2 regions of the Xylanimonas ulmi genome follow, and region 2 is predicted to be linked to the other one. Evidence: riboswitches for the same ligand, from Rfam matches in the RefSeq annotation. Region 2 holds a riboswitch; the other holds the start of a gene.
The links. A riboswitch is a leader RNA that binds a small molecule or an ion and turns the genes downstream of it on or off. The one in region 2 is predicted to bind S-adenosylmethionine.
Positions count from the first base shown of each region.

Region 1: another riboswitch for S-adenosylmethionine. It lies ahead of EV386_RS03255 (hypothetical protein); the one in region 2 lies ahead of EV386_RS13230 (LLM class flavin-dependent oxidoreductase).

Region 1 is NZ_SGWX01000001.1:722,980-738,611, forward strand. Features, by position in the region: gene EV386_RS03175 (ABC transporter substrate-binding protein) at 1-27, opposite strand, end outside; gene EV386_RS03180 (ABC transporter permease) at 75-857, opposite strand; gene EV386_RS03185 (ABC transporter ATP-binding protein) at 854-1,714, opposite strand; gene EV386_RS03190 (ABC transporter permease) at 1,711-2,619, opposite strand; gene EV386_RS03195 (TIGR03842 family LLM class F420-dependent oxidoreductase) at 2,616-3,647, opposite strand; gene hydA (dihydropyrimidinase) at 3,672-5,105, opposite strand; gene EV386_RS03205 (nitrilase-related carbon-nitrogen hydrolase) at 5,151-5,999, opposite strand; gene EV386_RS03210 (aminotransferase-like domain-containing protein) at 6,107-7,498, shown strand; gene EV386_RS03215 (GNAT family N-acetyltransferase) at 7,568-8,371, shown strand; gene EV386_RS03220 (TetR/AcrR family transcriptional regulator) at 8,408-9,034, opposite strand; gene EV386_RS03225 (hypothetical protein) at 9,124-9,579, shown strand; gene EV386_RS03230 (hypothetical protein) at 9,576-9,887, shown strand; gene EV386_RS03235 (hypothetical protein) at 9,892-10,209, shown strand; gene EV386_RS03240 (hypothetical protein) at 10,354-11,799, shown strand; gene EV386_RS03245 (SH3 domain-containing protein) at 11,912-12,316, opposite strand; gene EV386_RS03250 (AI-2E family transporter) at 12,725-13,831, opposite strand; gene EV386_RS03255 (hypothetical protein) at 13,972-14,289, opposite strand; SAM riboswitch class IV at 14,332-14,451, opposite strand; gene EV386_RS03260 (DUF2690 domain-containing protein) at 14,755-15,603, shown strand.
Region 2 is NZ_SGWX01000001.1:2,844,887-2,860,518, forward strand. Features, by position in the region: gene EV386_RS13205 (carbohydrate ABC transporter permease) at 1-500, opposite strand, end outside; gene EV386_RS13210 (carbohydrate ABC transporter permease) at 497-1,471, opposite strand; gene EV386_RS13215 (LacI family DNA-binding transcriptional regulator) at 1,699-2,697, opposite strand; gene EV386_RS13220 (hypothetical protein) at 2,752-3,075, opposite strand; gene EV386_RS13225 (gamma carbonic anhydrase family protein) at 3,250-3,768, opposite strand; gene EV386_RS13230 (LLM class flavin-dependent oxidoreductase) at 3,838-5,100, opposite strand; SAM riboswitch class IV at 5,321-5,433, opposite strand; gene EV386_RS13235 (NADP-dependent isocitrate dehydrogenase) at 5,640-7,859, shown strand; gene EV386_RS13240 (hypothetical protein) at 7,957-8,346, opposite strand; gene EV386_RS13245 (CE1 family esterase) at 8,446-9,369, shown strand; gene EV386_RS13250 (ATP-binding protein) at 9,543-10,796, opposite strand; gene purL (phosphoribosylformylglycinamidine synthase subunit PurL) at 10,996-13,302, opposite strand; gene EV386_RS13260 (hypothetical protein) at 13,555-13,941, shown strand; gene EV386_RS13265 (hypothetical protein) at 14,009-14,404, shown strand; gene EV386_RS13270 (acyl-CoA dehydrogenase family protein) at 14,447-15,632, opposite strand, start outside.

The DNA of each region.
Region 1 (15,632 bases), 2.1 Mb from region 2:
CCGGCGGTGGGCTCGGGTGATGGGCATGGGAGTCCTCTCGAAGCAGGGGGATGGCAGGAGGCGGGAGTGGGGGCTCACGCCGGGCGACCGCGCAAGACGGCGCGCTCGACGAGGTAGGTGGCGCAGTAGAAGACCAGGCCGATCACGACGGCGCCGACCACGTAGGCCCAGGCGAGCGCGTACCGGCTGGACGAGACGGCTGACGTGATGGCTTTGCCGAGCCCGTCGACCGGTCCTCCGAAGTACTCGGCGACGAGCGCCGAGATCACGGCGACCGACGACGCGATGCGCAGGCCCGTGCAGAAGTAGGGGAGCGCGCCGGGAAGGGTGACGGTGCGCGTCGCCTGCCACGGCGTGGCCGCGTACGCCCGCAGCAGGTCTCGGTGGATGGGCGCCACCGTGTTCAGACCCCGCAAGGAGTTGACGTAGACGGGGATGAACGCGGTGATCGCCGCGACGACCACCCGCGCGCTGCGGTTGTCCGTGCCGAACGCGGTGTACAGCACGGGCGCGAGCGCCACGATCGGCACCACAGAGGCCGCCGTGACCAGTGGCGCGGTCGCCCGGTCGACAACCCGCACCGCCGCGGCGAGCGCCGCGCCGCCCACCGCGGCCAGCACGCCGACGACGAAGCCGATCAGGGCGTTGCGGGCCGTGCCGAGCGCCGCATCGCCGATCACCTGGACGTTGCCGCTCAGTTCCGCGGCGATGGCCGAGGGACTGGGGACGACGAACGGGCGCACGTGGAACGCGACGACGACGCCCTGCCACGCTGCGATCGCGAGCGCGCCCAGCAGAACTGGGGCGACGACGGCTCTGAGCGTCGCTGTCGACGGAATTGATGCGGTCGCCCTCATCGCACGTCCATCCCACGGGCTGCGACCGCGGCTCCGTGCAGCGCCTCGCGCACGGCCGAGACCCGGTCGTAGAACGCGGCATCCTCACGCAGACCCTCTGACCGCTCCCCAGCGGCCCCGAGCGTCACCGGCACGATCTGTCGCACACGCCCAGGGCGGGGCGACATGATCACGACGCGGTCGGACAGATAGACCGCCTCAGGGATCGAGTGGGTCACGAAGATCACCGCCGCCTGGGTGCGCTCGCGGATGCGCAGGAGTTCGGACTGCATCCGCTCGCGGGTCATCTCGTCGAGGGCGCCGAACGGCTCGTCCATCAACAGCAGGCTGGGGCTGCGGGCCAACGACCGGGCGATCGCGACGCGCTGCTGCATGCCGCCAGAGAGCTGATGCGGGTGGTGACCGGCGAACTCGCGCAGCCCGACGAGGTCGAGCAGCTCGTCGGCGCGCGCGGCCCGGGCCCGGCGCGGCTCGCGGGTCAGCTCCAGGGGCAGCTCGACGTTGCCGCGCACCGTGCGCCAGGGCAGGAGTCCGGCTTGCTGGAACGCGATGCCGTAGTCCTGGGCCCGGCGGGCCTGCTCGGCGTCACGACCGAAGACGCGCAGGGCGCCGGCGCTGGGCTGCTCCAGGTCGGCGACCAGGCGCATGAGCGTCGACTTTCCGCACCCCGACGGCCCGATGAGGGAGACGAACTCGCCCGCGTGGACGGTGAGGTCGACATCGTGCAGGGCGACGACCTCGCCCGCGCCCGTGCGGTAGACCTTCCCGAGCCGTTCGGCGACGACGGCGGGCGCGGGGCCGAGGGTGGGTGCGGCCGCCGAGCCGGTGGCCGCGGTGAGGGCAGAGGGCGTGCTCATGAGACCTCCGTGGAGTGGTACCTGCGCAGGGCCAGGGCGATGAGCCGGACGACGCCGGTGGCGAGCAGTCCCAGCAGGACGGCGCCGGCGATGGGCGACCACTGCTTGGCGGGGTCGCTGGAGCCGCTGGCGCCGAACTCGACGATCATGCGTCCGACGCCGCCGCGCAGGCCGGTGGAGACCTCCGCGACGATGGTCCCGACGACGGCGTTGGCCGCAGCCAGGTAAAGGGCCGGCAGGAGGTGCGGGACGCTGGCCGGCAGCCGCACGGTGAGCAGAGTGCGCCACCAGCCGACCCCATAGGAGCGCATGAGGTCGATGTGTACGGCCTGCGCTGAGGCGAGTCCGCGCAACGCTCCGACCGACACCGGGAAGAACGCGAGGTAGGAGGCGATGACGGCCACGGACATCCAGTCCTGCCAGTCGACGGGTCCGAGTTGGAGTTGGGCGCCCCAGCGCTTGACGAGGGGCGCGAGCGCGATGAGCGGGACGGTCTGGCTGAGCACCACCCACGGCGCCAGCGCGGACTCGGCGGTGCGGAAGCGCTGCATGAGCGCCGCGACGCCGAGCCCGACGACGACGCCGACGAGCCAGCCGACGGCGGCGACGCCCAGTGAGAACAGGCAGGCGCCGAGGACGGCGAGCCACAGGGGCTGCGCCGTCGGCGAGGAGTTCACCGGCTCCAGGGCGCGCGTGACCATGTCCCACAGGTGCGGCATCGCCACGTCGCTTGAGCGGGGCAGCACCCGCGCTCCGCCGACGACCACGCCGTCGGCGGGCGCGACGGCCTTGTACGCCTCCCAGGCCAGGGCGAGCGCGAGCACACCGGTGGCGCCCAGGGCCGCCGAGCGCATGCGGCGCTGCGGGAGGCGCCGCCGCGGGCGGTCGGGCGCCAACACGCTCATGCGGTTGCCACCAGCGACTCGGCCATGGCGGGGATCACGTGCTCGCCGTACCGGCGCAGGGTCTCCTCCTTGTTGTCGTGCTGCACATAGGCGGCGAACTGGTCCACGCCGAGCTCGCGCAGCGCGCTGAGCCGCTCGACGTGCTCGTGCGGCGAGCCCAGGAGGCAGAACCGCTCGACGATCTCGTCCGGCACGAACGCGGCGTGTGTGTTGCCCGCGCGGCCGTGCTGGTTGTAGTCGTAGCCCTCGCGCTCCTTGATGTAGTTCGTCAAGGCCGCAGGCACGGCGGAGTCGGTGCCGTACCGCGCGACGATGTCCGCGACGTGGTTGCCGACCATGCCGCCGAACCATCGGCACTGCTCGCGCATGTGGGCTCGCGCCGAGGGCGAGGACCCATCGCCGACATACGCGGGCGCCGCCACGCAGAACGTGATGGCGTCCGGGTCGCGTCCGGCCGCCTCCGCCGAGTCGCGCACGGCGCGGATCATCCACGCGGCGATGTCGGGGTCCGCGAGCTGCAGGATGTAGCCATCGCCGACCTCGCCGGCCAGCTGCAGCGCCCTAGGCCCGTACGCGGCCACCCACATCTCGAGGCTCGAGCCCTTGGACCAGGGGAACCGCACGGTGCGCCCGTTGACCTCGGCCGCACGCGAGCTGGCGAGCTCACGGATCACCTGAACGGCGTCGCGCAGGGTGGCGAGGTTTGACGGGCGGCCGTTGATGGTGCGGACCGCCGAGTCCCCGCGACCGATGCCGCACACCGTGCGGTTGCCGTACATCTCGTTGAGCGTGGCGAACATCGACGCGAGCACGGTCCAGTCCCGGGTGGCCGGGTTGGTGACCATCGGCCCGACGATCACCTTGCGCGTGGCCGCCAGGATCGCCGAGTACACGACGAACGGCTCCTGCCACAGCAGGGGCGAGTCAAACGTCCACACGTAGTCGAAGCCGTGGTTCTCGGCCTGGACGGCCAGGTCGACGACGCGTGAGGCGGGCGGGTCGTTCTGGAAGACCACACCGAAGTCCATGGGGTTCTCGCTCTCGGTCGGGGCTCACAGGAGGTACTGGGACAGACCGCGGCGGACGTACTGGCCGTGACCGGGCCTGCCGTGGAACGCCCCGTCGGAGACGAGGACCGTCCCGCGGGACATGACGAGGTCGACGTGGCCGTCGACCTCGAAGCCCTCCCAGGCGGAGTAGTCCATGTTCATGTGGTGGGTCTTGCCCACCCCGATGCTCGTGTGCCCCGCCGGGTCGTAGACCACGACGTCGGCGTCGGCCCCCGGTGCGATGACGCCCTTGCGCCCCCACATCCCGAACATGCGGGCCGGGGTGGTCGAGGTGATCTCCACCCATCGCTCGAGCGAGATCTGCCCAGAGACGACGCCCTGGTACATCAGGTCCATCCGGTGCTCGACCGACCCGATGCCGTTGGGGATCTTGGCGAAGTTGTCGAGTCCGAGCTCCTTTTGGTCCTTCATGCAGAACGGGCAGTGGTCGGTGGAGACGAGTTGTACGTCATTGGTCCGCAGCGCCTGCCACATGTGGTCCTGGTGCCCTTCCGCTCGGGAGCGCAACGGCGTCGAGCACACCCATTTGGCGCCTTCGAACGCGCCCCACCGCTCGCTGTGCGCCGCGAGCTGCTCCTCAAGCGAGAGATAGAGGTACTGCGGGCAGGTCTCGCCGAAGACGTTCTGGCCTTTGTCGCGTGCGATCGCGATCTGCTCGACCGCCTGCTTGGCGGACACGTGCACCACGTACAACGGGGCGCCGGTGAGGTCGGCGAGCATGATGGCCCTGCTGGTCGCCTCCGCCTCGGCCTGCCACGGGCGGGTGAGCCCGTGATGGTAGGGCGAGGTGTTGCCGGCTTCGAGCGCCTGGCGGACCAGGACGTCGATGACCGAGCCGTTCTCGGCGTGCATCATGATCATCGCGCCGTTGTCCGACGCCTTCTGCATCGCCCGCAGAATCTGTCCGTCGTCGGACAGGAAGACGCCTTGGTATGCCATGAAGAGCTTGAAGCTGGTGACGCCCTCTGCGACGAGCTCGTCCATCGCCTTGAGCGAGGAGTCCTGCACATCCGACAGGATCTGGTGGAACCCGTAGTCGATCGCACACTGCCCAGCGGCCTTGTCATGCCACAGCGCGTACTGCTCCAGCGGGTTCTGGTCGGGGTACTGGACGACGAAGTCGACGATCGTCGTCGTGCCTCCCCACGCCGCGGCGGTCGTACCGGTCTCGAAGGTGTCGGAGGCGAACGTGCCGCCGAAAGGCATCTCCATATGCGTGTGGGCGTCGATGCCACCGGGGACCACGTACTTGCCGCTCGCGTCGATCACGCGGTCGACCGACGTCGCGAGGTCGACGCCGAGGGCGGTCGATCCGGGGGCGAGCACCGCTGCGATCGTCTCTCCGTCCACGAGGACGTCAGCCACGGTTCGTCCGGTGGAGCTGACGACCGTGCCGCCGCTGATGAGGGTCTTCACTGTTGGTCCTTTCGCTGGTGCGGGTCCACCGGGGCTGCGTGAGGCTCAGGGCGCGACGATCGGCCCGTACGCCTCCGGGCGGCGGTCGCGGAAGAACTGCCAGCGCTCACGCACGACGCGCATCTGGTCCAGGTCCAGATCGCGGATGAGCAACTGGTCCTCGGTGGACGATCCGACCTCGCCGACATAGTTGCCGTCGGGGCCGACGGCGTAGGAGGAGCCGTAGAACGGCACGGCCTGCGCGCCGTACTCGTTGTCCTCAAGGCCGACGCGGTTGTTCGCGACGATGAACACGCCGTTGGCGACGGCGGCGGCGGGCTGCTCGATCTCCCAGAGCTTGTTCGAGATGCCCGGCGCCGTGGCGTTGGGGTTGAAGATGATCTGCGCGCCGTGGAGCGCGAGGATGCGCCACCCCTCGGGGAAATGGCGGTCGTAGCAGATGTTGACGCCGATCCGGCCGTACGCGGTCTCGAAGACGGGATAGCCCAGGTTGCCCGGCCGGAAGTAGAACTTCTCCCAGAACTTGGGCAGGTTGGGGATGTGGTGCTTGCGGTACTTGCCGAGGAAGGCGCCGTCGGCGTCGATCACGGCGGCGGTGTTGTAGAGGACGCCGGGCTGCTCCTCTTCGTACACCGGCAGCACCATGACGATGCCGAGCTCTTTGGCGAGGGCGGCGAATCGCTCCGTCGTCGGTCCCGGCACCGACTCCGCGTAGTCGTAGTACGCGGTGTCCTGGGTGATTCCGAAGTACGGGCCGTAGAACAGCTCCTGGAAGGCGATGATCTGGGCGCCGGCCGAGGCCGCCTGGCGGGTCCACTCCTCGTGGAGGCGGATCATCGACTCCTTGTCACCGGTCCATCGTGCCTGGGTGAACGCGACGCGCACGACGCTCATGTTCTGCTCCTCCGTACCTGCCGGGTGATCGAATGAATGTGACTATCGAGGTTGAACATTTCTGCGGCGTAACCCCGCCGAGGCCGCCAGTGACCAGGAGGTAAAACGTGGAGGTGCAGCCCGGGCGCCCGGCACGGATGGACGCGGGGACGGTCGCGGAGCACGCGCGCGGGACCGACCCCAGCGCGATCGCCGCCACGGTGTCGTGGCTGGTGCGCTCGGGGCGGCTCCAACCCGGCGACCGCCTCCCGACGGTGCGCGCGCTCGCGAGCGCGCTCGGGGTCAGCCCCGGGACCGTCAGCGCTGCGTTCCAAGCGCTGTCCGCGGTCGGGTTGATCGCCTCGCGCGGGCGTGCCGGCACGCATGTGCTGCCCCCGGCCGCGACGTGGCTGCCGCCGCGCTACCAGCGCCTGTCGGGCAGCGCCGACGAACCCGGTCGGCAGACGCCTGAGCCTTGGCTCGACCTGTCCTCCGGCACGCCTGACCCGCTGCTCCTGCCGTCGATGCGGAAAGCTCTCGTCCGGGCGGCTGGACTCGCGCCGGTCGCCGACACCCACCGCTACGTCGACGTGCCGCTCCTGCCCGAGCTCGAAGGCCTGCTGCGCCAGTCGTGGCCGTTCCAGGCCCAACGTCTGACGGTGGTCAACGGAGGGATGGACGCGATCGCGCGGACGCTGGAGCAGGTGGTGAGGTTTGGCGACCCGGTCGCAGTCGAGGATCCGGGTTTCCCGCCCTTCTTCGACCTGCTCGACCAGCTCGGAGCCGTGCGGGCGCCTGTCGCCCTCGACCGCGCGGGGGTGCGGCCGGGCTCCCTCGCGAAGGCGCTCGATGCGGGGGCCCGCGTGCTCGTGCTGCAGCCGCGGGCGCAGAACCCGACAGGAGTCGATATGTCACCCACGCGCGCGCGTGAGCTGACCCGGGTGTTGCGTGCGCACCCGCACGTGCTCGTGATCGAGGACGACCACTCAGGCCAGATCGCCTCGGCGCGTGACGTGACGCTCGGCGGCTTCCTCCCGGACCGGGTCGTCCACGTGCGGTCCTTCTCCAAGTCGCACGGTCCGGACCTGCGCATCGCCGCGGTCGGCGGGCCGGCCAGGGTGCTCGACGCCGTCGTGCGACGCCGCATGCTCGGGCCGGGGTGGACGAGCCGGCTCGTGCAGCGGATGCTCGCCGACATGCTCGACGACGGTGAGGTGATCGACGTCGTCTCGCACGCACGACGCGTCTACCACGCCCGTCGCCGTGCGCTGCTGGGGGCGCTGGCCGAGCATCACGTGGACCTGCCGCTCGGCGACGGCATCAACCTGTGGCTGCCGGTGCGTGACGAGCAGCGCGCGGTGGCGCAATTGGCGGCCGCCGGCATCCGCGTCTCACCCGGCGCACCGTTCCACGCGACGGCGCAGCCACGCGGGGGCGACCACGTGCGCGTGTCGCTCGGACTGCTCCGTGACGAGGTGCCCGCGGTCGCCGCTGCGCTGGCACGCGCCGCGGCCGCATGACGCGGTGGACGCGTGTGCCCTCGAGGACGGCGAGCCGATCCGTGACTGACGTTGGGTAGCCTCGGCCCCGTGACGACGTGGCCAGCGCAGCGAGTGCTCCAGGCCGCCGCGGACTGGTCGTGGATCCCCGACGACGCTCAGAGCGTTGAGTCGGACTTCCGGATCATCCGCTACCCGCAGTGGTCGGGCATCGGTGTCATCGCCAGCCGCGCCGACTCGACGCGCGACGCAGCGGCGCTCCTCGACGCGTCCCTCGACCAGACGCGCCTCTGGGGCCGCCCGAGCGTCGGATGGTGGGCCACCGATGACGACCGGCCCGCCGACCTGGAGCAGACGCTGATCCGCCGCCGGGCCACGCTCGAGGACACCGTGGACGTGCTCGCGCTCCGCCTCGACACACTTCCCGACCTCGCCGTCCCGACGTCGGTGACCGCCGAGGTCGTCACCACGCGCGAGCAACGCCTGGCGGTGGACGCCGTGGACGTCGCCGTCTGGCGGCAACAGCCGTTGACGCAGGAGCGGCTCGAGGCCGACCTGGGTGAGGGCGAACGCGACCTCGCCGCCCGGGCGGGCTTCCGCGTCCTCGGCCGGGTCGGCGACGGGCTCGCCGCAGCGGCGGGCGGATGCACGCTTGCGGCGGGGCCGGAGGCAGCGGCGGGCAAGGTCGCGCGCCTGTGGGGCGCTGGCACCCTGCCCGACCAGCGCGGCAAGGGCGCGTACCGGGCGGTGCTGGCCGAGCGGCTGCGCATCGCGCGGGAGTGGGGCGCGACTCTCGCGCTGGTGAAGGGCCGCATCGAGACGTCGGGCCCGATCCTTGCCCGCTGCGGGTTCACCCGTTACGGCGGCGAACGCCTGTATCGGCTCCACGTCTAACCGGGCGTCCTCCGGCGCGACGAGTCCCGGTTGGGACTATCGCCGCGGCAACCGGAGCGTGAGGAGCCGGGTGCGCGGGGCGAGGCGGCGGGCGAGGTCGAACACGCCCTCGGTGCGGGCGCCGGTCGGGTCGATGACGGAGAACAGGTTGGCGCCGAGGTAGTAGGTGATCGCGGCGTTGGCGACGTCGCGCGCCGGGAGCAGCCGCGCGAGGGGTGTGCCGACGACGACGCGCTGCCAGTGCTCCTCGACGAACGCGACCCAGGGCTCAGCGCGGGCGTTGATCTCCGTGCGCAGCGCGGGTTTGGTGACCGCGGCGGCCACCAACTCGCTGAACTGCGCGAGGTAGCCGTCCTCAAGATCCGCGCGGTAGATCGTGACGGCTGCCTCGACGAGCTCCTCGACCGTCCGGGCGCGGGCCGCCGTGGCGCGGTGCGCCTGCATGCGCCGGGCGGACGACCGGTCCAGGGTGGCGAGCAGGAGCTGGTCGACGCCGCCGAAGTGGTAGAAGACGAGCGCCGCGTTCACCCCGGCGGCCGCGCCGATCGTGCGGGCGGACGCTCCCGCGTACCCGCTCCTGCGCAGGACGGCCTCCGCCCCGTCGAGGAGCCGCCGCCGTGTCTGCGCTCCGCGCGCGCTGGCCTGCTCGTTCCCCTCCGTCATGAGGGCATCGTATGGTTCACTCAGGTGATTTGATCAGTCGATCAACTTCGTGGGGCCGACGGCGAGCGGCCCGAGGCGGGAGGCGGCCGATGTCCACCGTGCGGGTCGATGAGACCTTCGTCAGCAGGACGGCGACGCTGCGCGTCCTCGCGCGTCTGCTCGGCGTGAGCGCGGCCGCGGGCACGCTGCTCGGGCCGAGCGCTCTGCTCGCTGCGGCGTGGCTCGCCGGAGGCGGCTCCCTCGCGACCTTGGGCGCCTCAGACGCCTTGGGCTGGGCGCCGCCTGCCGCGACCATCGGACTCTTCGCTGGGGTGGTCGCCGGACTCCTTAACGCATGCCTCGTGTTCGCCGCCCCTCGCCGGTGGCCCGTCGCCGTCGTGCGCTGGATGCTCGTCCCGATCCCCGTGGTCGCGGCCGGGGCGGCGGCCCTCCTGACCAGGTCGGCGCCCGCCGCCCTGGTGAGTGGGTGCGGCGCGCTCGTCGTCGCCCTCGCGCTCGGCCCCTGGTGCCTCGCCCCCGCCTGGCGGACGCGGACCCGCGCATGACCCTCGGCAGGCTGGTCACACGATGGGCCGTGCGTGTCGTCCTGGGCTACACGATCGGGAGCGTGCTGCTCGTCGCCGCGTTCGCGCCGTTCGCGCCCGGCGGCTGGAGCCAGGTGGGCGACCCCGTCATGGCGTTGGCGATGACGTGCGTCATGGTCTCCGCCACCCCGCGCGGGCTCGACCTGCTCGGATACGCCGGTCTCAGCGCGGCGATCGGCGCCCTCGTCGGTTGCGTGACACTCCGGGATCGCCGGGCGTGGCCCCAGGCACCGAGCGCTTCCACAGCGCCCGGGCGCCCGCTACCGTGACGGCATGAGCACGAACGCTCCGGCGCGTCGGCGCGTTGCGAGGATGATCGCCGTCGCCATGATCGTCGTCGGCGTCATTCTGACCGCGTTGGGCGTGTGGCTGGGTTGGCGGTGGCACCACAGCGCGGCATTCGGCTGGTTCGCGTACGCGCCGCTGAGCGACCAGGCCTTCACGATCAGTTGGCCCGCACCCTGGCTGACGCTGAGCGTCACGGCGCTCGGCGCCCTGCTCGTCGGTTCCGGGGCGGGCTACCTGCTCGGCGCGCGCCCCCGCAGGCCGGATCGGAGCGGGGAGGCGCCGGCGGATCCGGACGCCGGATGACGACGTCGTCCCAGATCGCCGTGGTGGGCCTGTACGTTGCGGTCGGCTCGTGCGCTGCGGCGGGCCTGTGAAGGTTCGGGGCACGTCTGGACGCACGACGCCGCCGCACCCGTGAGGCGCTCATCAGCCCGCCACCATGACGGCGTGCCCCTGCCCGAAGAGCCGCCCGCGCCGCGGCCCGGCCCCACTGCGCTGCGTGTCGCCGCGCACGCGCTCTGGATCGGCCCGGTGACCACGGCCGTGGCCCTGACGATCGGGTCGACGCTCGTAGTCGCGACCGACCACGACCCTGACTTCCCCGGGGTGATGGGCGCGCTCTGGCTCACCGCGATCGCCCTCGTCGTCGGCCTGCCGATCTCGCTGCTTTGCAGCGGAGCCGCCGGTCTTGCCGCCGGTGGCGTCGCCCGGGCCCTGTGCGGCGCCCGGGCCCCACTCGCCGTCAGCGCCCTCGTCGGCGGACTCGCCGCGACGGCGGCGGTCGGCCTGCCCCTGGTGGTGTTGACCACGTGGCCGCTCGGTGTTCCGGTGTTGGCGATCTGCGCCGTGACGGGAGCGCTCTCGGTGCTGGTCGCGGGGCGCCGGCAGGCCACCCGTCCTCATGCGCCCGACGACGTCGCCACGCCGCGCCGCGGTGGCGTGTGGCTCGCCGCGGCGACCACCGCGGGTCTGGCGACCTGGACCGCACTGCTCTGGAGTTGGGTCGAGAACGGCTTCGCTCTGGAGCCGACCGAGTTGTGCGCGTCGCGTCTGGGCGTCACCGAGTCGCGCACCGTGTACGTCGGCGGTCAGGGCTTCCCACCACGGTCCTGGTGTCTGGCCGGCGACCGCGTCGAGCGGCTGGGGACCCCGTGGCTTGCCGTCGTGACTGTCGGCCTCCTCGTGGCGGGCGTGGGGTGCGCCCTCATCTGGCTGGTGCGGCGGTTCGGCCTGGCGCGGGGGGCGAGCGGCCGCTGGGCGTTCGGGCTCGTGCTGGCCGCGGTGGGTGTTCTCGGCGGCTGGTGGGCACTGGCGACGGACGCCGCCGAGCCGCCTGCGCAGGCGCGGGCGCAGGCCGCTGAGCGAGACGCACAGGCTGACACGGCCGAGGCTGAGGCCGCCGCAGCGGCGCGGATACCCGCACCCGGAGCGACGTCGTCGCCCAGCCCCACACCGGCGCCAGCCCCTGTCTCGCTCGACCTGGCCCGCGCCGAGTTGGCCGTGCTTCAAGCGCAGGCCCAGGACGTCGGCGGTCCGAGTCTGCTGTGGCAGCAGCCGATGGCCATCACCGAGGCGCCCTGCGCCGACGTCGTCGGAGGGCCGGGCACAGCGCTCGAGCTCTACGGCCGCTTCACGACGCGGGACCTGGCCACCGCGTCAGACAACGTCGACTTCCTGCTTATCACCCAGGCCAACGAGGACGTCGCCGAGGCGATCGTCAGGGCCTGGAACGGTGGCGGCGTCGACGGCGTCGACGTCATGCGGGGCGAGTACTGGCTCACCCCCGAGGCGACGTCCACGGTCGCCTCGGCCCACGTCGGCTTCGACCAGGGCGTCGGTGAGGTGCGCGTGACGACCGCGTGCGCGGTGTCCGAGTCCGGCCGCCCGAGGTAGGCGAGAGAGCGACGACGCGCGGGGTCAACGCCGCGCCGTCGTGGCGCCGCAGGTGACCCGGTGTGCGAGCCGGTATGCGAGGCCGTGTGGAGAGGGCGGGCGTTCGCGGGGCCTAGCCCGAGATCCGCACGGGGTTGATGCGTCCGCCGCCCACGGAGAGCGGGCGCAGCGCGCGGGTCATGACCCAGCCCTCGCGTCCCACCTGGTCGCGGCACCAGGTCCACCCGGAGTCGGTGTCCTCTTCGACCGCGGCGACGCGGTCACCCACCTGGGGCATCAGGACGGTCGTGTCGTAGGCGCGCAGGACGGCGGCGGCCGGGCGCGCTCCGTCGAGGTGTCGGCGCGGCACCCAGCCCTCGCCCCTGGGCGTGGTGACGTGCACGAACGCCGGGAACTCCGTCGCCGTCTCCTGGGTCACCGTCACAACCTGCCCGGGGAGGATCCGGATCGGCGCGGGGTCGTCGTACTGCGGGTCGGACTCGATGACGACGTGTGTCAGCGGCGCGGGCTCGGTCATGCGCCCAGCCTCCCGCACCCCCGGCGGAGCCTGCGGCGGGGAGCCTTGCGACGCCGCACACCCTGGCGTCGCGCGCGACATCAGGGTGCCAGCCTGGTCGGAAGGGTGGGTCGTTGTCGGGGCTCAGTCTCGTGAGGCAGTCGATGGTCGTCGTCGCGCATCCCCGGCCCACGAGCTTCGCGCACGCGCTCGCCCATTCGTGGCCCACCCGAACTGGTGGGGAGAGCCGCTGCGGTCAGCCTGCTGCGGCGCCGTCGCCTCGCGATGCTCAACACGAGTGACACTGAGCCGCGGCGCGAGGTCGAGGCCTTCGGCGACCCGCTCGCTGCGACTTGGGAGCGGTGCGTCGGGTCGCATCTCGGGGTGCCGCCGTCGTCCGACTCCTGGCCAGTCCCACGGTCGCTGGGCCTACGGGGCGTCCTCCTCCGGCGACGGCGCCGGGGCGGCTGGCGTGGGGCGAGGCGCCTCGCCGTCGTCCGGGCGCTCGCGCAGGTGTCCGACGACGTCGCGCAGCATGACCACCAGGGGAGCGGACAGCGTCGCGCCGAGCAGGCCGGCGAACACGGTGCCCGCGACGGTCGAGCCGAGGTTGACGATGGGGTGCAGGCGCAGCCGATCGGAGGAGAGCTTGGTGAGGATGAGGGTCTGCAGCAGGTTCTGCATCACCAGGATCACGCCGAGCAGGACGAGCGCGTGGACCGGGCCGCGCGACCCGAGCGCGATGAGCACCGCGAACGCTCCGGAGAAGATCGCTCCGAGGAACGGGACATAGGAGGTCACGAAGGTCACGAGCCCGATCGAGAACGCCAGCGGCACGTCCATCAACGCGGCGGCGAGCGCGATGAGGACCGCCGCGATCAGGTTCGAGAGGGTCATCGCGCCGAAGTAGCGGCGCAGCGTGATCGTGGCCTCCTCGACGACGTCGTGGCCTGACGTCGCGCCGATCGCGGTGTACCGCATGACGAAGCCCTTGACGCGGGCCCAGTCCGCCAGGATGTAGAACAGGAAGAACACGGCGATGAACGTCCCCATCGCGAACGCCGCCGCGCCTGAGAACACGCTGCCGAACAGCGACGCGATCCCGCCGCTGATCGCCTGGGTCGCCTCGCCCAGGTCGACCACCGACAGGTCCACCGCCGCGCCCGCGAACTGCACCTCAAGCGAGGCGAGCTCCGTCAGGCCGACGGTCAGGCGGTCGACGATCTCCGTGGACTGCTCGATGACGCCGACGACGGTGACCCACACCGCGACGCCCACCACGACGGCCAGCGCGACCAGCACCAGTGACGCGCCGATCCCGCGCGGCAGGCCGCGCCGTTCGAGCCAGTCGACCACCGGGTGCAGCAGGACACCCAGCACGACCGCGACCACCAGGGGGACCGCGAGGCCGCTGAGCATCGACACGGCCGAGTAGACGACGACCACCGCGGCCGCGATGCCCACCACGGCCCACCCGACGCGGCCAAGGCGCAGCACGCGCTCACGCAGCGGCGCTCGGTGGCTGTTCTTCGGCAAGGACGCTCCTTCGATCGTGCGTCCGAGCATCATCGCCCGAGCACACCGATCTCGCCCCGCCCGCCGACGCGACCCGTCGCGCGACGAGGCTCATAGGGCTCGGCGGAGGCGTGGCGGGCCGCGCCCGGGGGAGCGTTCCGCTACCGCGACCCGGCCGGCCGCCGGATCACATCGTCGTCACGGCCTGCGCGGGGGACCAGGTAGAAGCCGTCGGGGGTGTCGGGGTCGTAGAGGACGACGACGCCGCGCTCGGCGAGGTCGCCCAGCCAGGAGTCGAGCCGGCGGACCTCCAGCGCCGAGAGCGGGAGGCTCGCGCGCCGTCTGCTCTCCAGGCGCAGCATCGCGAGCGGGTATTGCCCACGGTGCTCCTCCTTGACCTGCCACGGGATGAGGTCTGCGTCGCGGCGGCTCGCCGGAACGTCGTGGGGCTCGTTGCGTCGAGGGGTGCTGTGCGTCATCTGCGCCTCCGTGGAGGGCTCGCCCCGCCCGACGGCGGGGGTCAGCCCGGCTTGGCTGACGCTGTGGGGGCGTCGACCCGGGTCTTCTCCGGAGGGCACCGTGTCGGGCGACGCGGTTGCCGTCAGCCCACGTCCGGAGGCGTGCGGGCTGAGCTCGTGACCTGGCCGGGACGGTAGAGGACGCGTCGGCGCAGGTCAAGACCGCGCGGTGATGGCAGACGCCGGGAGCAGGGCCGCTGACCTGGGGCCGGCCCGGTCGCAGCGGGTGATCTCGGGGGGTGAAACCCCCGCTGAGTGCCGGGAACACGCCCTCGGCGCTCCGGCGACCCGGGATCCTTCCGACGACGCAATGTGTGCGATCCCGACGAAGCGCGCCGACGAGGCGGCCGAACGCAGCGGGATCGGCACAGCCACCCAGCGCCGTCGGCCGCTCGCGCGCAGCGGCCCAGACCCGAGGAGACGCGTATGTCGCCCGCCTTCGACAACGACACCATCGCCCAGGTGGCGAGCGACCTGCGCGACCTGCGCATGGGCGCGGGCAACCCGACGCTCGAGGCTCTCGCCCACCGCACGGGCGTGTCGAAGACCGTCCTGTCGGACGCGTTCGCCGGCAAGCGCCTGCCCAGCGAGCGCACGGTCACGGCCGTCGTCGGGCTGTTCGGCGGCGACGTCGCCTCGTTCGCCGCTCGGCGGGCCGCGCTCGAGGCGAACGTCCGACTCCCGGAGGCGCTCGCGGCGATGGCCGCAGGCGCGCCGTCCGGGGACGCCGCAGCGCCCGAGCGCGCGCGCCGGACCGTGAGCGCGGTCGCCGCGACCTGGCTCGCCGTGGCGGCGGCCGTGGTCGGCGCCGCCGTCGGCGGGTGGGGTGTCCACCTCGCCGCCGGCCCGGCCGGCGCCGCGGCGGCCGCTGCCGACCAATCGCAGGCCCCGGCGGTCTCCGCCGAGGCGCGCATCGCGGTGACCACGGGGCAGGACCCCGCCCTGACCGACTGCGTGAGCGACGCCGCGGTCGCCGCCGCCGAGACGCGCGCGAACGACACCCTGCTGGAGATCGTCTGGTCGGACGCGTGCCAGGCGGGGTGGGCGCGCATCACGCGCTACGACGGCAAGGCCGCGGGGAACCTCGTCTCGGCGAGCATCTTCCGCCAGACCGGGCCAGAGGCGGACGACCGGCAGGACACGACCGAGCCGGACGCCCAGAGCGCCTACACCACGCTGCTGGTGCGGCCCACGCCGGACACCCGGGTGTGCGCCGTCGGCGAGATCACCGTGGACGGCGAGCACATCAGCCTGGGAGATCCGATGTGCCTGTGAGCGTCGGCGGGCCGCAGGCCGCGGGTCCG
Region 2 (15,632 bases):
ATTGCAGCGTAGTTGTCCGAAAGCCCGAAGGCGTGCATCTGAGTGAACAGCGGCAGCATCAGCATTTCGAAGGGAACCGTCATGAGAACGACGACGCAGATGAAGAGCGGCGTTTTGAACCGGAACTCATACTTCGCAAATCCATACGCCACGAAGGCCGAGACTAGCAGTGTCGTGACCACTTGTACGACCGTCAACCCAATGGAGTTGGCGAACCAACGGAAAAAGTCACCCGAGTCCGTGAACAGCATGATGTAGTTGTACAGGCCCGCCTGATCCCAGTCGATCGAAAGGTTCAAGCCGTGTCGCATGAGGGCCGTACCATCCTGAAATGTCCCGACAAAGATCGCCCAGAAGGGAATCAGTGTGACCGCAGAGATTAAAAGGAGGAGAAGGCTCATCGCCGAGTTGCCGATCCACCGCTTCCGCCGCGGAGCGGTCCCGAGGGCCGACGAATGCGCTAGCTCCGGCCGCACATCCTTCTGCAGAGGGATACTCATGCTCGCTTCTCCTTCTTGAAGAACCCAGTGAGCGTGAGCTGGGTGAGATTGATAATCAGAACGAGAGCGAGCAGGACCACACCGACCGCCGAGGCGAACCCGAGGTCGTTACGCTCAATACCCAAGCGATAGAGGTAGCCGATGATCGTCAGACCTATGTTCTGGGGCGAGTTGTTCCCACCCCAGAGCATGAAACTCTCCAGGAACATCGAGAGTCCGCCGAACACCGAAATGGTGACGACGAAGATGATCGTCGGCTTGACCTGAGGCAGTGTCACGTGAACGAACGTCTGCCACTTGGAGGCGCCATCGATCGCGGCCGCCTCGTAGTACTCGGCAGGGATCGACTGAAGCCCGGCGAGGAAGTACATCATATTGACCCCTGTCCAGCGCCACAGTGCCAGCACGAGCAGTGCGACGAGGCCCGTCATATCATTGCGCAGCCAGCGTTCGGGGTCGAGGCCGAAGACTCCGAGCATCTGGTTCATGAGTGCGTCCTCACCCTCCGCGAACATCAGGCGGAAAATGATGCCGGCGACGACCACGGAAGTCAGGGCTGGCGTGAACATCGATGCCTTGAAGAATGCTTTGATTCTCGGCGACCCGAGTTTCGAGTTTACCGCGAGGGCCAACAGGAGAGGTATCGGAATGAGGATCACGAGGGTCGCCAGCATGTAGCGAACCGAGTTCCACAGCGCGCGCCAGAAGATTGGGTCGTTCCACATCCGGAGGTAATTCTCGACGCCGACCGGTTCGATGTACCCGGGGACGATGTGCTGGGTGCTCATCACGATTGAGCGGCCGATCGGGTAGATCCAAAAGATGGCCAGCGTGAGAATGAATGGAAAGACGAAGCCGTACGGCGCGACCTTGGGCGAAAAGACCATGGATCTGAACGGACCGTCGGGCCTCTTCTTCGTCAATCGCGTTGGTCGTTTTCCGTGCAACCGCGCGAGCACAGACGTGGTCATCCTCGAACCTCCTGGCCGTGGAGTCGCTCGCCTTCGCGACCCGTTCCTACAGCGGTGTAGATGGTGCTGGCACGAGCGTATGAACGTCGGCTTCCGCGTCGACACAGGTGGCGCAGCCGGCGAGGACTTGTGGCGCGTTTTGAACGTCGATGTGGTCGGTCACAGCGATTGCGTCCCCTCCGACGTCAGCGCCGGGCGGTGTCACGCGATGTCGCAGCGCACCTACGTCACGCGGACTCTCGGCGGACGAGCGTGTGACGCACGACCACTGTCTGCGCGGGGGTTGTCTCACCGTCGATCCGTGCGGCGAGGAGTCGAACAGCCTCGTTCGCGATCTGCTCTCTGCCAGGGTCAACCGAAGTGAGCCGGGGGTCGGATGACTCGCTCTCGCTGATGTTGTCGAACCCAATGACGGCGACGTCTCCGGGCACGACCAGACTGCGCCTGTGTATAGCGTGCATCGCGCCCAATGCGAGGGCGTCGTTCATAGCGAAGACGCCGTCGAGCGGGACTCCTTGGTCGAGTAGGTCCGACATCAGCCTGGCCCCCTCCTTGTGTACCCACCGGTCTGTCTCTGCGATGAGGAGCGGATTGAGTTCAAGGCCCGCCTCTGCCAACCCCGCACGGAGGCCGGCGAGCCGGAGGACCGATGAACCGGCCGTCTCCTCCGCCCGGGTTCCGATCACTGCTATGTCACGGCATCCGCGCTCGGCTAGATGCAGCGCGGCGGCCCTCGCGCCCGCGAAGTTGTCCATGGTGACGTGATCGACCGGCGCGCCGAAGACACGCTCCCCCAGAAGCACCAGTGGGTATCCGACGTCCAGCAACGCCGGTGCGTCCGGGTTCATAGCGATAGGCGAGAACAGCAGGCCGTCCGTAAGTCGCCGCCCCTTCGCGCGGAGCACCTCGAGTTCCCGTTGGCCGCGCTCGCCGGTCTGCTCGATGACCAGCTTTCGTCCGAGTTGCTCAGCGGCGCCCATCACCGAGTAGGCAAGCTCGGCGAAGTACGGGATCCGCAGATCAGGGAGCACGAGCCCGATCAGCCCGGTGCGGCCCTGGGCAAGGTTTCGGGCGCTGATGTTCGGGTGGAAGTCGAGCTGCTGGATGGCGAACTCGACCTTCGCACGAGTCTCGGGACGGATATAGGGGTAGTTGTTGATGACGTTCGAGACGGTCTTCAAAGACACGCCGGCAAGCGCGGCGACCTCACGCATCGTGACGGCCATCAAGAGCCACCTTTCACCATTGATGTCCCCGCTCAGAAGATGACGCGCGGGCGATCACACGACCGCTGGCTGCGCCATTGCGGAGATGGCCATGCCAACGACGAGAAAGATGCAGACGACTACCCCGACTCCTCCAATGAGGAAGCCCGCAGTGGCAGCACCGCGCCCTGGCGCGCCGGTGACACCTGTGCGGCGCGCCCCGAGTACCCCGAGCACAACCGCGATCGGGGACAGGACCGCGAACGCCAGATGCAGCACCATGAACCCCACCAAGCCCGCGGCCGCGAGGACGACAGACGCCACCGCGTACCGGTCAAGGCGATCGCCGGCGGGCCCGATAGCGTCGCCTAAGGCCAGGGCCTCCGTGTGAACTGCCATGTCAACCACTCTTCATCGATCGGTCCAGGGGAAGGGGCCCATTCTCCCGCACACTTTCGGCACCCGGGGGCTCTTGACGCGCCGCGAACTCGACCCCGGCACGGGCGCGCAGGGCGTGCGCTTTGGCGTGCAGGTATGCCCGTCACCCACCCCACCTCAAAGCCCCGTCGCTCGCTACCCCACGGACTCGCGATGCTTGAGCGCGAGCGCCTCGTAGTGCACGGCGTTGCTGGCCACCCGCTCCTTGCCCGCGGCGTCGAGCTCGCCGCGGTCCTTCGCCGGAACCCCGACCGCGAGGTGCCCTGCGGGGATCTCCTGGCCCTCGCGCACCAGGGCGCCTGCCGCGACGAAGGCGCCCTCGCCGATCACCGACCCGTTGAGCAGCGTCGCGCCCATCCCGATCAGGCTGCCGTCGCCCACGGTGGCGCCGTGGACGATCGCGCCGTGCCCGACGCCGACGCCGGCGCCGATGCGTGTCGGGACGCCGTCGTCGGTGTGCACCACGCAGTTGTCCTGCAGGTTCGATCCTGCGCCGAGCACGATCTCGTCCATGTCGCCGCGCAGCACCGCGCCGTAGAAGACGCTTGCGCGAGGGCCGATCGTGACCCGTCCGATCACCGTCGCGGTCGGCGCGAGCCATGCGGTCGGGTCGATCTGCGGAGTGTGGCCGTCAAAGGGAAGCACCGTCGCCATGCTCGGGACCCTACCGGCGCCGGCCGCGCGGGCGCAGAGGCCAGCGCTTCGGCCGCGCTCGGACTCCGCTCAAGCCGGCTGAAGTGCGCCCGCTCGGGCCGGGCGGCGCGCGCCGGACGGGTGTCCCACGCCGGCGCCCTCCCGGGTCGCGACGGCGGACTGCCTGGCCGCCCGGCCCGCCGCAGCAGGCTGCCCGGCCGCCGGACCCACGGCGGCGGGCTGCGGCGCGGCGGCCGCCAGCGCCAGGCGTTCGCGCAGCGTGCCGGCTCGCGCCTCGGCGGGCCGCAGCCCCCGCTCCTCGAGCTCGGGGACCAGTCCGGTCACAATGGCGGTGAGGTCCGCGTCGAGCGCGGCGGGCCGCAGCACAAACCCGTCGACGACCCCGGCCCCGGCCCACTCCGACACGAGTCGCGCGAGGTCGTGCGGCGTCCCGGCGACGACGACGGCGCCGCCACCGGCGTCGGGCCCCTCCAGGTCGCGGACCATCGCCAGGCGCGCCTGGGCGCTGGCGTCCTGCTCGGCGAGCACGACGAAGACCTCGGCCAGCACGCGCACCTGCCCCGGGTCGCGTCCCGCGGCGACGATGGCGTCGCGCAGGGCCGCGCGCAACGCGACCACGCCTGCGCGATCCGGTGCGACGAGGCGCACGACGTCGGCTGTGGTCGCGGCCAGCCGCACATCGGCCGCGTCCCTGACGCGGACGCTGATGGGCGGGCGTCCCTGCGGGAGCGCACGCGCGGGCGTCGGGCGGCGCACGGCGAACCGGACGCCGTCGTGGTCCACGCTCCGGCGGCCCTCGGGGTCGAGCCCCGCCAGCTCGCCTCCGCCGCCGTGCTGCCAGTGCGCGGCCGTGCGGCGCGCGGCGACGGCGGCGAACCCGACGATGCGCTCGTCGGCGTCGGGCGCGAGCCCGACCTGCCAGGCGGCGAGGCCGCCACTGGCGCGCTCGACGCCCGCGATCGCCGACGCGACCTGCGCGGGGTCGAGGTGCAGCGCGTCGACGCCGACGACGAATCCGGCGCCAGGCGCGAGCGGCGCCACCCGCGCGGCGGCGACCGCGGCGTCAAGGCGCCCGATGACGCGGCCGCGGCCGGGGTGGAGCAGGAAGGTCTCGTCGAGCACGACCAGGTCGAGGCGACCCCGGTCCGCGGTGCGCACGAGGCGCACGAAGCGCTCGCCGTCGAACGGGAGCGCGGCGAACCCGCCACGGGCCCGGTGCGCTCCAGGGCGCGCGCCGGCGGCGGTGAGGTCGATCCCGAGGATGACGTGCGGGCGGTCGGCGCGCAGGGCGCGGGGGCCGTCGGGCAGGGCGGGGGCAGGCTGATACGACACGTGGGGCTCCGATCGTGGGCGCAGCCCGTTCCCGCGTCGTGGCGCGGGGGCGTCGGGCTACCAAAGAGCGAGGAACCGCCGTCGGCGGCGAGGGCTTGAGGCCGGTGTGGATCGAGGCTGTGCGGGCTAGCGCCCGCGGGCCGCGTGCGCGGCGTCGCTGGTCAGCGACAACAGCAGCGAGTCTGGCTCCGACGCATGGTTCCTCCTCTGGCCCGCAAGGGGCTCGCGCGTTGTGCGCCGCGAACACGACGCCACCTGGTCCTCACCCGGGGCACCCACCCACGCGGGGGTTGCCGTCCGACGAGCCGGGGCTTGACGTCGGAGCTCATGACCCGAGACCCCCAGGGGGCCTCGACACGCAGGACATTACGGAGCGCCTTCGACCAGAGCAACGGGGGTTTCATATCGCGAGACGCGGATTTGAGACGCAGGGAGTGACGCGGGATTCCGGCGCTCGCGGGCCGTCAAGTATCTTGATGTCGAGAAAACCCGCCCCGCTGTCACGAGCAGCGGCCCAGCACCAGGGAGCGACGCCGCCCATGGCCGGACAGTCCACGATCATCTACACCCACACCGACGAGGCCCCGCTGCTGGCGACGTACTCGTTCCTGCCGATCGTCCAGGCGTTCGCCAGGCAGGCCGGCGTGGCGATTGAGACCCGCGACATCTCGGTCGCCGCGCGCATCCTCGCGCAGTTCCCCGAGCGCCTGAAGCCCGAGCAGCGCGTCGACGACGCGCTCGCCGAGCTCGGCCGCCTCGCCGAGGACCCGAGCGCCAACATCATCAAGCTGCCCAACATCTCGGCATCGGCGCCCCAGCTCAAGGCGGCGATCGCCGAGCTGCGGGCCCAGGGCTTCGACGTGCCCGACTACCCCGAGTCGCCCGAGACCGCCGAGGACAAGGACGTGCGCGCCCGCTACGACCGCGTCAAGGGCTCGGCCGTCAACCCCGTGCTGCGCCAGGGCAACTCCGACCGCCGCGCGCCCGCCTCGGTCAAGGCCTACGCCAAGGCGCACCCGCACCGCATGGGCGCCTGGTCGCCGTCGTCGAAGACCAACGTCGCGACCATGGCCCACGGCGACTTCTTCCACAACGAGAAGTCCGTCGTCATCCCCGCCGACGACACCCTCACCATCCGCCTCGTCGCCGAGGACGGCTCGGTGACGGTGCTCAAGAACGGCCTCGCGGTGCTCGCGGGCGAGGTCGTCGACGGCACGTTCCTGTCGGTGCGCGCGCTGCGCGCCTTCCTGACCGAGCAGATCGCCCAGGCCAAGGCCGACGGCGTCCTGTTCTCCGCGCACCTCAAGGCCACGATGATGAAGGTCAGCGACCCGATCATCTTCGGGCACGTGGTGCAGGCGTTCCTGCCCGCAGTGTTCGAGCAGTTCGGCGACCAGCTGCGCGCCGCGGGCGTCTCCCCCAACGACGGCCTCGCCGCGCTGCTCGCGGCCACGCAGTCGCTGCCCGACGGCGAGGCCATCCGCGCCGCCGTCGCGCGCGGGCTCGCCGACGGCCCCGCGCTCGCGATGGTCAACTCCGACAAGGGCATCACCAACCTGCACGTGCCCTCCGACGTCATCATCGACGCGTCGATGCCCGCCATGATCCGCGGCGGCGGCAAGATGTGGGGCCCCGACGGCGCCGAGCACGACACGCTCGCCGTCATCCCCGACTCGTCCTACGCGGGCGTCTACCAGGCCGCGATCGACGACTGCCGCGCGAACGGCGCGCTCGACCCCGCGACCATCGGCACCGTGCCCAACGTCGGCCTCATGGCCAAGGCCGCCGAGGAGTACGGCTCGCACGACAAGACCTTCGAGATCCCGGTCGCCGGCACGGTCGAGGTCGTGGCGTCCTCGGGCGAGGTCCTGCTCTCGCACGACGTCGAGGCGGGCGACATCTGGCGCGCCTGCCAGACCAAGGACGCCCCGATCCGCGACTGGGTCGCCCTGGCCGTGCGCCGCGCGCGCCTGTCGAACACCCCCGCGGTGTTCTGGCTCGACGCCACGCGCGCGCACGACGCGACCCTCATCGGCAAGTTGGAGCAATACCTGCCGGAGCACGACACCGAGGGCCTGGAGATCCACGTCATGGCCCCCGCCGAGGCCACGGCGTTCTCGTTCGCGCGCATGCGTGCGGGCCTCGACACCATCTCCGTCACGGGCAACGTGCTGCGCGACTACAACACCGACCTGTTCCCGATCCTCGAGGTCGGCACGTCGGCGAAGATGCTCTCGATCGTGCCGCTCATGAGAGGCGGCGGCCTGTTCGAGACGGGCGCGGGCGGCTCGGCGCCCAAGCACGTGCAGCAGCTCGTCGCCGAGGACTACCTGCGCTGGGACTCGCTCGGCGAGTTCTTCGCGCTCGCGGCCTCGTTCGAGCACCTGGCCCAGACCACCGGCAACCCGCGCGCCCAGGTGCTCGCCGACACGCTCGACCGCGCGACCGGCACGTTCCTCGACGAGGACCGCTCCCCCGGCCGCAAGCTGGGCACGATCGACAACCGCGGCTCGCACTTCTACCTGGCCCTGTACTGGGCCCGCGAGCTGGCCGCGCAGCAGGACGACGCCGAGCTCGCCGCAGCGTTCACCCCGCTCGCCGAGGCGCTGGGCGCCCACGAGGGCACGATCGTCGCCGAGCTGCTCGCGGTCCAGGGCAAGCCCGCCGACATCGGCGGCTACTACCGCCCCGATGCGGCCCTGACGACGGCTGTCATGCGCCCGAGCGCCACGTTCAACCAGGTGCTCGCGACCCTCTGAGCCGTCGTCGGCCCCGCTCCTCGCGGGGCGGGGCCGACGGGGGTGGTCCGGGGCCATCGGGTCTCGGACCCTCGAGTCCGGGGCGCCAGGTCCGGCGCTACCAGGTCCAGCCGCGCGAGGCGAGCTCCAGCTCCTCGCGCAGGCGCTCGGCCTCCGAGGTGCGCGCGGTCGCCTCGCCCGGCCCCTCGACCGGCAGCCCGGCCCGGCGGCACGCCTCGGCCAGCAGCGCGTCATAGGCGGCCTGGGCGGCGCGTGTGTGGTGGGCGGCCGCGAACGCGTTGCTCGCCGCGAGCGCCTGGATCTCGTGGGCGATCTCCCCGAGGCGGATCTGCAGTGTCAGGGTGTCGATCGGGTCGCCCTCGATCGAGCGCCGGGCGGCGGCCCGACGGCGGCGCCACTCGCGCACGGCGACATGCGTCAGCACGGCGGCGCCCGCCAGCGTCCACGCGGCGACCGTGCCGAGGATCATCGCGAGCTGCCACGTCATCGCGCCCTCCACGTCCACTGTAGGAGCGCCGCCGCGCTCGCGCGCGCACGCGGGCCAAAGGCGTGGTGTGATCGGCCCACCGGGGGTCATGATGTGCCCATGCCGACCTTCCGGAGGCCGGTGGGCGCCCTGCTCGCCGCGACCCTCCTGCTCGCGCTCGCCGCCTGCGGCGGGTCGCCGACGGCGGCACCCTCCGACGCGGCGATCGCGCCCGGCGCCTCGGGCACGGTCGCGCTCGACGACCGCCCGTTCCACCTCACCGTCCCGGCCGACTACGACCCCGACACCCCCGCGCCGCTGGTCGTCGGGCTGCACGGCTACACGTCCTCCGGGAGCGAGCTCGGCTCCTACTTCGGGCTCGACGCGCTCGCCGACCAGCGGGGGTACCTGCTCGCGCTCCCCGACGGCGCCGTCGACGGCTCGGGCAACCCGTTCTGGAACGCGACCACCGCGTGCTGCGACTTCGCCGACACCGGGGTCGACGACTCGGGCTACCTCGCGGACCTCATCACCACGGTGGAGAGCCAGTACGCGGTCGACCCGGCGCGCGTGTACGTCGTCGGGCACTCCAACGGCGGGTTCATGGCGTTGCGCATGGCGTGCGAGCACGCCGACCTGGTCACCGCCGTCGTCTCGGTCGCCGGCGAGATGACCGACGATCCGTCGTCGTGCGCGCCGAGCGCGCCCGTGAGCGTGCTGCAGGTGCAGGGCGACGCCGACGAGACCATCGCCTACGGCGGGGGCGACAACGGGCCCGGGCGCACCTACCCCGGAGCCGAGAGGACCGTGGGCGACTGGCGGGACCTCGACGGGTGCGCCGCCACCCCGCAGGCCGGGGACCCGCTGGACCTAGAGGCCACGATCGACGGCGCCGAGACGACCACGCAGACGTGGTCCTCGTGCCAGGACGGCGCCGAGGTCGCACTGTGGACCATCGTCGGCGGCCGCCACGTCCCGACGTGGTCGCCCGACTTCGCCCCCACGGTGCTCGACTGGCTGCTGGCCCACCCCCGCGCGGCGTAGCCCCGCGCGGCGTAGCCCCCGCGCGACCTAGCCCCAACGTGACTGGCGACCTGGGGAAACACGCGAGATTGTGGGGATTGCCGTCGGTGACTGTCCGTGCTGTCGGGGCCTGGGGGATGCCGTAGACACCCACTGAGGCGCCCAGGCTTTGTGCAGCGGTCAGCCCCAAGGTATTACGGGCCGAGGAGGGCGAGCGGGACGACGGCGATGCCGTCTCGGCGGCGGTATGCGTAGGGTCCCGTGTTGATGACGACGGCGTCCTGCACGAGTTCGCCCATCTGCTCCTTGAGCCAGAGCAGGTGCTTGACGTCCGAGTCGTTGATCGTGTCGGACAGCTTGACTTCCAGGGCGACGACCCGTCGGTCGTTCGTCTCCACGATGATGTCGACTTCACGGTCTCCGTTCTTGGTACGCAGGTGGCCGACTCGTGCGTCCATCGCCTCGGCGTAGGTGCGCACAGATTGAACGGCGAGCGACTCGAACAGTGCACCGAGCCAGGTGCCCGCGCTCGGAGACGGCACGGCACCTTCGCCGAGCAGCAGTCCCTGGGCGCCGATGCCGACCATGCGCGCCGCCAACGCCGGGTCGACGAGGTGGTGCTTGGGAGAGACGGTCAGTCGCTTGAGCGGCGCGAGTGCCGGAGTCCATGCCTCGACCGGGTCGAGGATGAACAGTCGCTTGAGATGCTCCCGGTAGCCGTCGACCGTGGCGCGCGCGGGCTTGTCAGGGTCCCCGGCGGTCGCGGCATTGAGGATCTTCGTGTACTCGGTCGTCGATGCGGACGCGGCGCCATAGGCCTTGAGCCAGGACATCAATGCCGAGGGCCGGCGCACAGTGACCCCGTTCTCCTGGAGGTCCCTGTCAACGATGCGGTCCAGGTATCCGTCGAGCTGACGGTCGCGGAACCGATCTGGGGCATCGCGGATCCCGGGGAACCCCGACCGGAGGATCTCGCCGACGTAGTCGTGGACGGCGCGCTTGGTGGAGCCTTCTATCGCCGCGCCCCCGGCATGCAACTGCTTCAAGGACACTGTCGGGATCTCGAAGTTGCGCTCGGCCAGTGACATCGGGCGCATCAATAGCCGGACGATCCGACCTGCCCCGCTGTGGATGCGCGTGCCCGGGGCGACATCGGCGGAGCCCGCCAGCAAGAACCTGCCGTACTCGCGCGGGGCGTCATCGACGGCCGTGCGCACCCTGTCCCAGACCTGCGGCTCCAGCTGCCACTCATCGATGAGGACCGGCGGCGTGGCCTGGGCCACGAGGTCGTAGTTCCCCCGGACGGCCTCGCGCGTCCGGGGATCAGAGATCGTGAGGACCGTCTTTGCCCGCCGACTGGCGGTGGCGGTTTTCCCGACCCCCTTCGCGCCTTCGAGGGCGATGGCCACGAGTCCAGCTCGTGCCTCGTCCAGGAAGTCGTCAACCACACGTCTTTGGTAGGTCACCTGGCGAACTTAGCATCTTGACGGCCTTGAGCTAGGCAGATCGTCAGCATCCTACTAGGCGTTTGGTCGTCGCTTGGCTAGGCGTCTTGTCACGCCTCGGCAAGGTCTAGCCCCAACGCCAGCCCGGCGTTGGGGCTAGCCCGGCGCGACGCCTGGGAGGCCCGGGCGGGCTCAGGCGGGCTCAGGCGAACAGGCGCGGAAGGGTGGTCTCGTGGGCCTCGCGGGCCTCGGCGAGCGGGATGGAGACCTCGTCGACGGTGACCGACTCGCCGCCGGTCGTGCCGATCGCCAGGACAGGGACGCCCGCGGCCTCGGCGGCGGCGACGAGCTCGGCCTCGCGGGCCGGGTCGAGCGCGACCAGCGCGCGCGCCGTTGTCTCGCTGAACAGCGCGGCGAACGGACTGACGCCGTCACGCTCGACGACGCCCGCGACCGAGGCGGTCACGCCCACGCCGTAGCGCAGCGACGACTCCGCCAGCGCCTGCATCAGGCCGCCCTCGGACAGGTCGTGCGCCGCGGCCGCCAGTCCCGCGCGGCGGGCGCCGATGAGCACCGAGGCCAGCGCGCGCTCGGCGGCCAGGTCGACACGCGGCGGCACACCGCCCAGGTGGCCGTGCTCGACGTCGGCCCAGGCCGACCCGTCGAGCTCGTCGGCCGTCGCGCCCAGCAGCAGCACGCGCAGGCCCGGCGCGCGCCAGCCCGACGGCACCGCGGTGCGCACGTCGTCGAGCACCCCCAGCACGCCCACGACGGGCGTGGGGTGGATGGCCGAGTCGACCAGGCCGGGGGCGCCCGTCTCGTTGTAGAGCGAGACGTTGCCGCCCGTCACGGGCACCTCGAGCGCCTGGCACGCGTCGGCCAGGCCCTCGATCGCCTCGACGAGCTGCCACATCGAGTCCGGGTTCTCGGGCGAGCCGAAGTTGAGGCAGTCGGTCACCGCCAGGGGCGTGGCCCCCGCCACGGCCACGTTGCGGTACGCCTCGGCGAGCGCGAGCTGGGCGCCGGTGCGCGGGTCGAGCTTGGCGTAGCGCCCGTTGGCGTCGGTCGCGAGCGCGACACCCAGGTTCGTCGTCTCGTCGACGCGGACCACCCCGCCGTCGTCGGGCTGGGCGAGCGCGGTGTTGCCCTGCACGAACCGGTCGTACTGGTCGGTGACCCACGCCTTGGAGGCCAGGTTGGGCGAGGCCAGCAGGCGCAGCGCCGTCGCGCGCAGCTCGGCGGGCGACGTCGGACGGGCCAGGGCGGCGCTCGTGTCGGCGACCAGCGCGTCCTGCCAGGCCGGGCGCGCGTACGGGCGGTCGTAGACCGGGCCCTCGTGCGCGACGGTCTTGGGGTCGACGTCGACGATGCGCTGGCCGTGGTGGTCGATGGTCAGGCGGCCGGAGTCGTTGACCTCGCCGACCACGGAGGTCTCGACGTCCCACTTGGAGGTGATCGCGAGGAACTCCTCCAGCTTCTCGGGCCGGACGACCGCCATCATGCGCTCCTGCGACTCCGACATGAGGATCTCGCCGGCGTTGAGCGTGGGGTCGCGCAGCAGCACGTCGTCGAGGAAGACGTGCATGCCACCCTCACCGTTGGACGCGAGCTCGGAGGTGGCGCACGAGATGCCCGCGGCGCCCAGGTCCTGGATGCCCTCGACGACCTTGGCCGCGAAGAGCTCCAGGCAGCACTCGATGAGCACCTTCTCCATGAAGGGGTCGCCCACCTGCACCGACGGGCGCTTGGCGGGCACGCCGTCCTCGAACGTCTCGGACGCGAGGATCGAGGCGCCGCCGATGCCGTCGCCGCCCGTGCGGGCGCCGAACAGGATGACCTTGTTGCCGACGCCGCTCGCGTTGGCCAGGTGGATGTCGTCGTGGCGCAGCACACCCACGCACAGCGCGTTGACCAGCGGGTTGCCCTGGTAGGAGGCGTCGAACACGAGTTCGCCGCCGATGTTGGGCAGGCCCAGGCTGTTGCCGTAGCCGCCGACGCCGGAGACCACGCCGTGCACCACACGGGCCGTGTCGGGGTGCTCGACGTCGCCGAAGCGCAGCTGGTCCATGACCGCGACGGGCCGGGCGCCCATCGAGATGATGTCGCGCACGATGCCGCCCACACCGGTCGCGGCTCCCTGGTACGGCTCGACGAACGAGGGATGGTTGTGCGACTCGACCTTAAAGGTCACCGCCCAGCCGTCGCCGATGTCGACCACACCGGCGTTCTCGCCGATGCCGACGAGCAGGTGCTCACGCATGGCGTCGGTGACGCGCTCACCGAACCGGCGCAGGTGGACCTTGGAGGACTTGTAGGAGCAGTGCTCGCTCCACATGACCGAGTACATCGCGAGCTCGGCGGCCGTGGGGCGCCGGCCCAGGATGTCGCGGATGCGCTGGTACTCGTCGGGCTTGAGGCCGAGCTCCGCGAACGGCTGCGCCTCGTCGGGCGTGGCCGCGGCGTTCTCCACGGTGTCGAGAGTCGGGCGGGCGGTGGAGGCGGCGGTCATCAAGCTCCTCGAGGTCGCACGTTGCCAGGGCCGGGTGAGCTCCGCGGCGCGTGTGTGCGGCGGTTCCGGCGTCGGCCATGGCGGGTGTGGTGCGCGAGACGCGCGCGCACAGTCTATCCGCGCGGTGCGCGCGCACGGCCCCACAGTCGCCACCGGTCTCCCAGCGCCAAGCCCCGCGCCGGCCCGCGCGAGAGCCGATCCTGTGGCTGTGGCGGGCGTTGGGGCGCTCGGCCACCGGGAGGTGTGTGCGTGATGGCGATACCGGACGGGGTGTGCTGGGGGCTCAGCGATGAGGGCTCGCCGGGCTGGCTCGTGACCCACACGCGGTTGCCCGGCGTGCCGTGGCGCGTGCGCCTGCCCGCGCCGATGCCCGCGGCCTGGGTGCCGCACCTGCTGCTGACGGCGTTCGGGCTCGCGCTCGTGACCTGGATCGGCATGACGTCCTGCGGCCACGGCCTGCTGGTCGCACTGGCCGCGGCGGGCGTGGCCGCGTGGGCGCCCGGGTGCCTGCTACGCCCGTTCGCGCGGGTGCGGCTGCGCCGCGAGGCCTTCTCGGTGCTCTCGGCGCTCTACGAGCGGCCCGACTCCGACGGCGCCGACGGCGCGGGACCCGACGCCCAAGCGCCCCACCACCCATGACACCCGCTGCGGATGCGCGCGTGGCCCGACCGTCGTCCTATGGGGGAAGGGGGAAGGAGTCATGCGCATGAGGTCTGTGTTGCTGACAGGGGTCGGGATCGCACTCGTGGACGGGACGCTCCTGGGCGTCGCCCTCGGCTACGGGCAGTGGGGCGCCGCGGCGGCCGCGCTCGCCGTGGGGCTCGTCGCCGCCGTCGTCCTGGCCTGGCTGACGCCCGTCGGCGCCGCGGCGCCGACGACGGTCACGGTCACGCTCGCCGGGGCCCCGGCGTCCGCGCCGGTGGACGACGACGCCGAAGTGAGACCCGACGCCGAGGTGAGGCCCGACGCCAGGGCGGGCGCCGCGGCCGGCGGGTCCGCTGCGCCGGCGCCGCGTCAGACACCGGCGCAGCCGACACCGGGGCAGGTGGCACCGGGGCAGGCGGCGCCCGAGCCGGCCTACCCGGCCCCCGCCGCGGCCTGAGCCGTCAGCGCGGGCCCGAGCCGTCAGCGCGGGCCCGAGCCGTCAGCGCGCGCGGGCCTTGAACGCCTTCTCGGGCGTGGGCGCCGCACCCGAGGCGCGCTGCGCCTCGTGGTAGGCGCGCGCCTCGTCCTGGCGCTCGCGCTCGGCGCCGGTCGCGATGGCGGCGCGCAGGTGGTCGTCGCCCAGTCCCCACGCGTCGACCAGGTCGAGCACGTGCGGGCGCAGCCGCCGCAGCAGCGTGTGCAGCTCGGACTCCACGGCGCGGGCGCGCGCGCCCGACAGGCGCCCGTGGGCCAGGAACCACCCGAGGTCGCGCTCGATGACGCTCAGCGCGTACACGTCTCGCAGCACGCCGAGCACGGCGCGCGTGCCGACGTCCTTGGTCGCCTCGACGGCCGCGGTGAACGCGTCCCAGCGCACCAGCTCGGCGTGCGAGCGGGCCGCGTCGATGAGCGCGACCTGGTGGCGGTCGAAGATCGCCTGCCCCGTGGCCGGGTCGGCCTTGCGCGCGGGCCGCAGCCCGAGGGTCACGGCCGCGACCTTGGCCTCCACGCGCTCGGTGAGCAGCGCGCGCTGGGCGTCGGCGTCAAAGTGCGCGCCCCGGGTGGGCGGGGCGACGACGTCGGCCACGGCCTGCGCGGCGCGGCGCAGCGGCGCCTTGTGCAGCGCGGCGTCGGCGACCTGGCCGAGCACGAACCGGGCCTTGCCCGGGGCCGTGGCGACCTGCGCGCCGAGCGACGCGGCGTAGTCGCCCACCAGCCGCTTGCCCACGAGCTGCAGCAGCACCGTGTTGTCGCCCTCGAAGGTCGCGTACACGTCGAGGTCGGCGCGCAGGCTCGTGATCCGGTTCTCGGTGAGGAAGCCCGCTCCCCCGCACGCCTCGCGGCACTCCTGCAGCGTCGTGAGCGCGAACTCGGTCGACGTCGCCTTGAGCGCCGCCGCCATGGTCTCCAGGTCCTGACGCTGCTCGGGGGTGTCGCCGCGCCCGCTGAACACGTCGTCGAACAGGTCGAGCAGTCGCTCGTGCGCGTAGTGCAGCGCGTAAGTCTCCGCGATGCGCGGGATCAGCCGACGCCGGTGCGTGGCGTAGTCGAGCAGCACGACCTCCTCGTCCGGGCTCGCGCTGGCGAACTGCCGGCGCTCGGCCGCGTAACGCGTGGCGATGGCCAGGCCGATGCGCGAAGCGACGCCCGCGGCGCCGTCGAGCGAGACGCGGCCCTGCACCAGC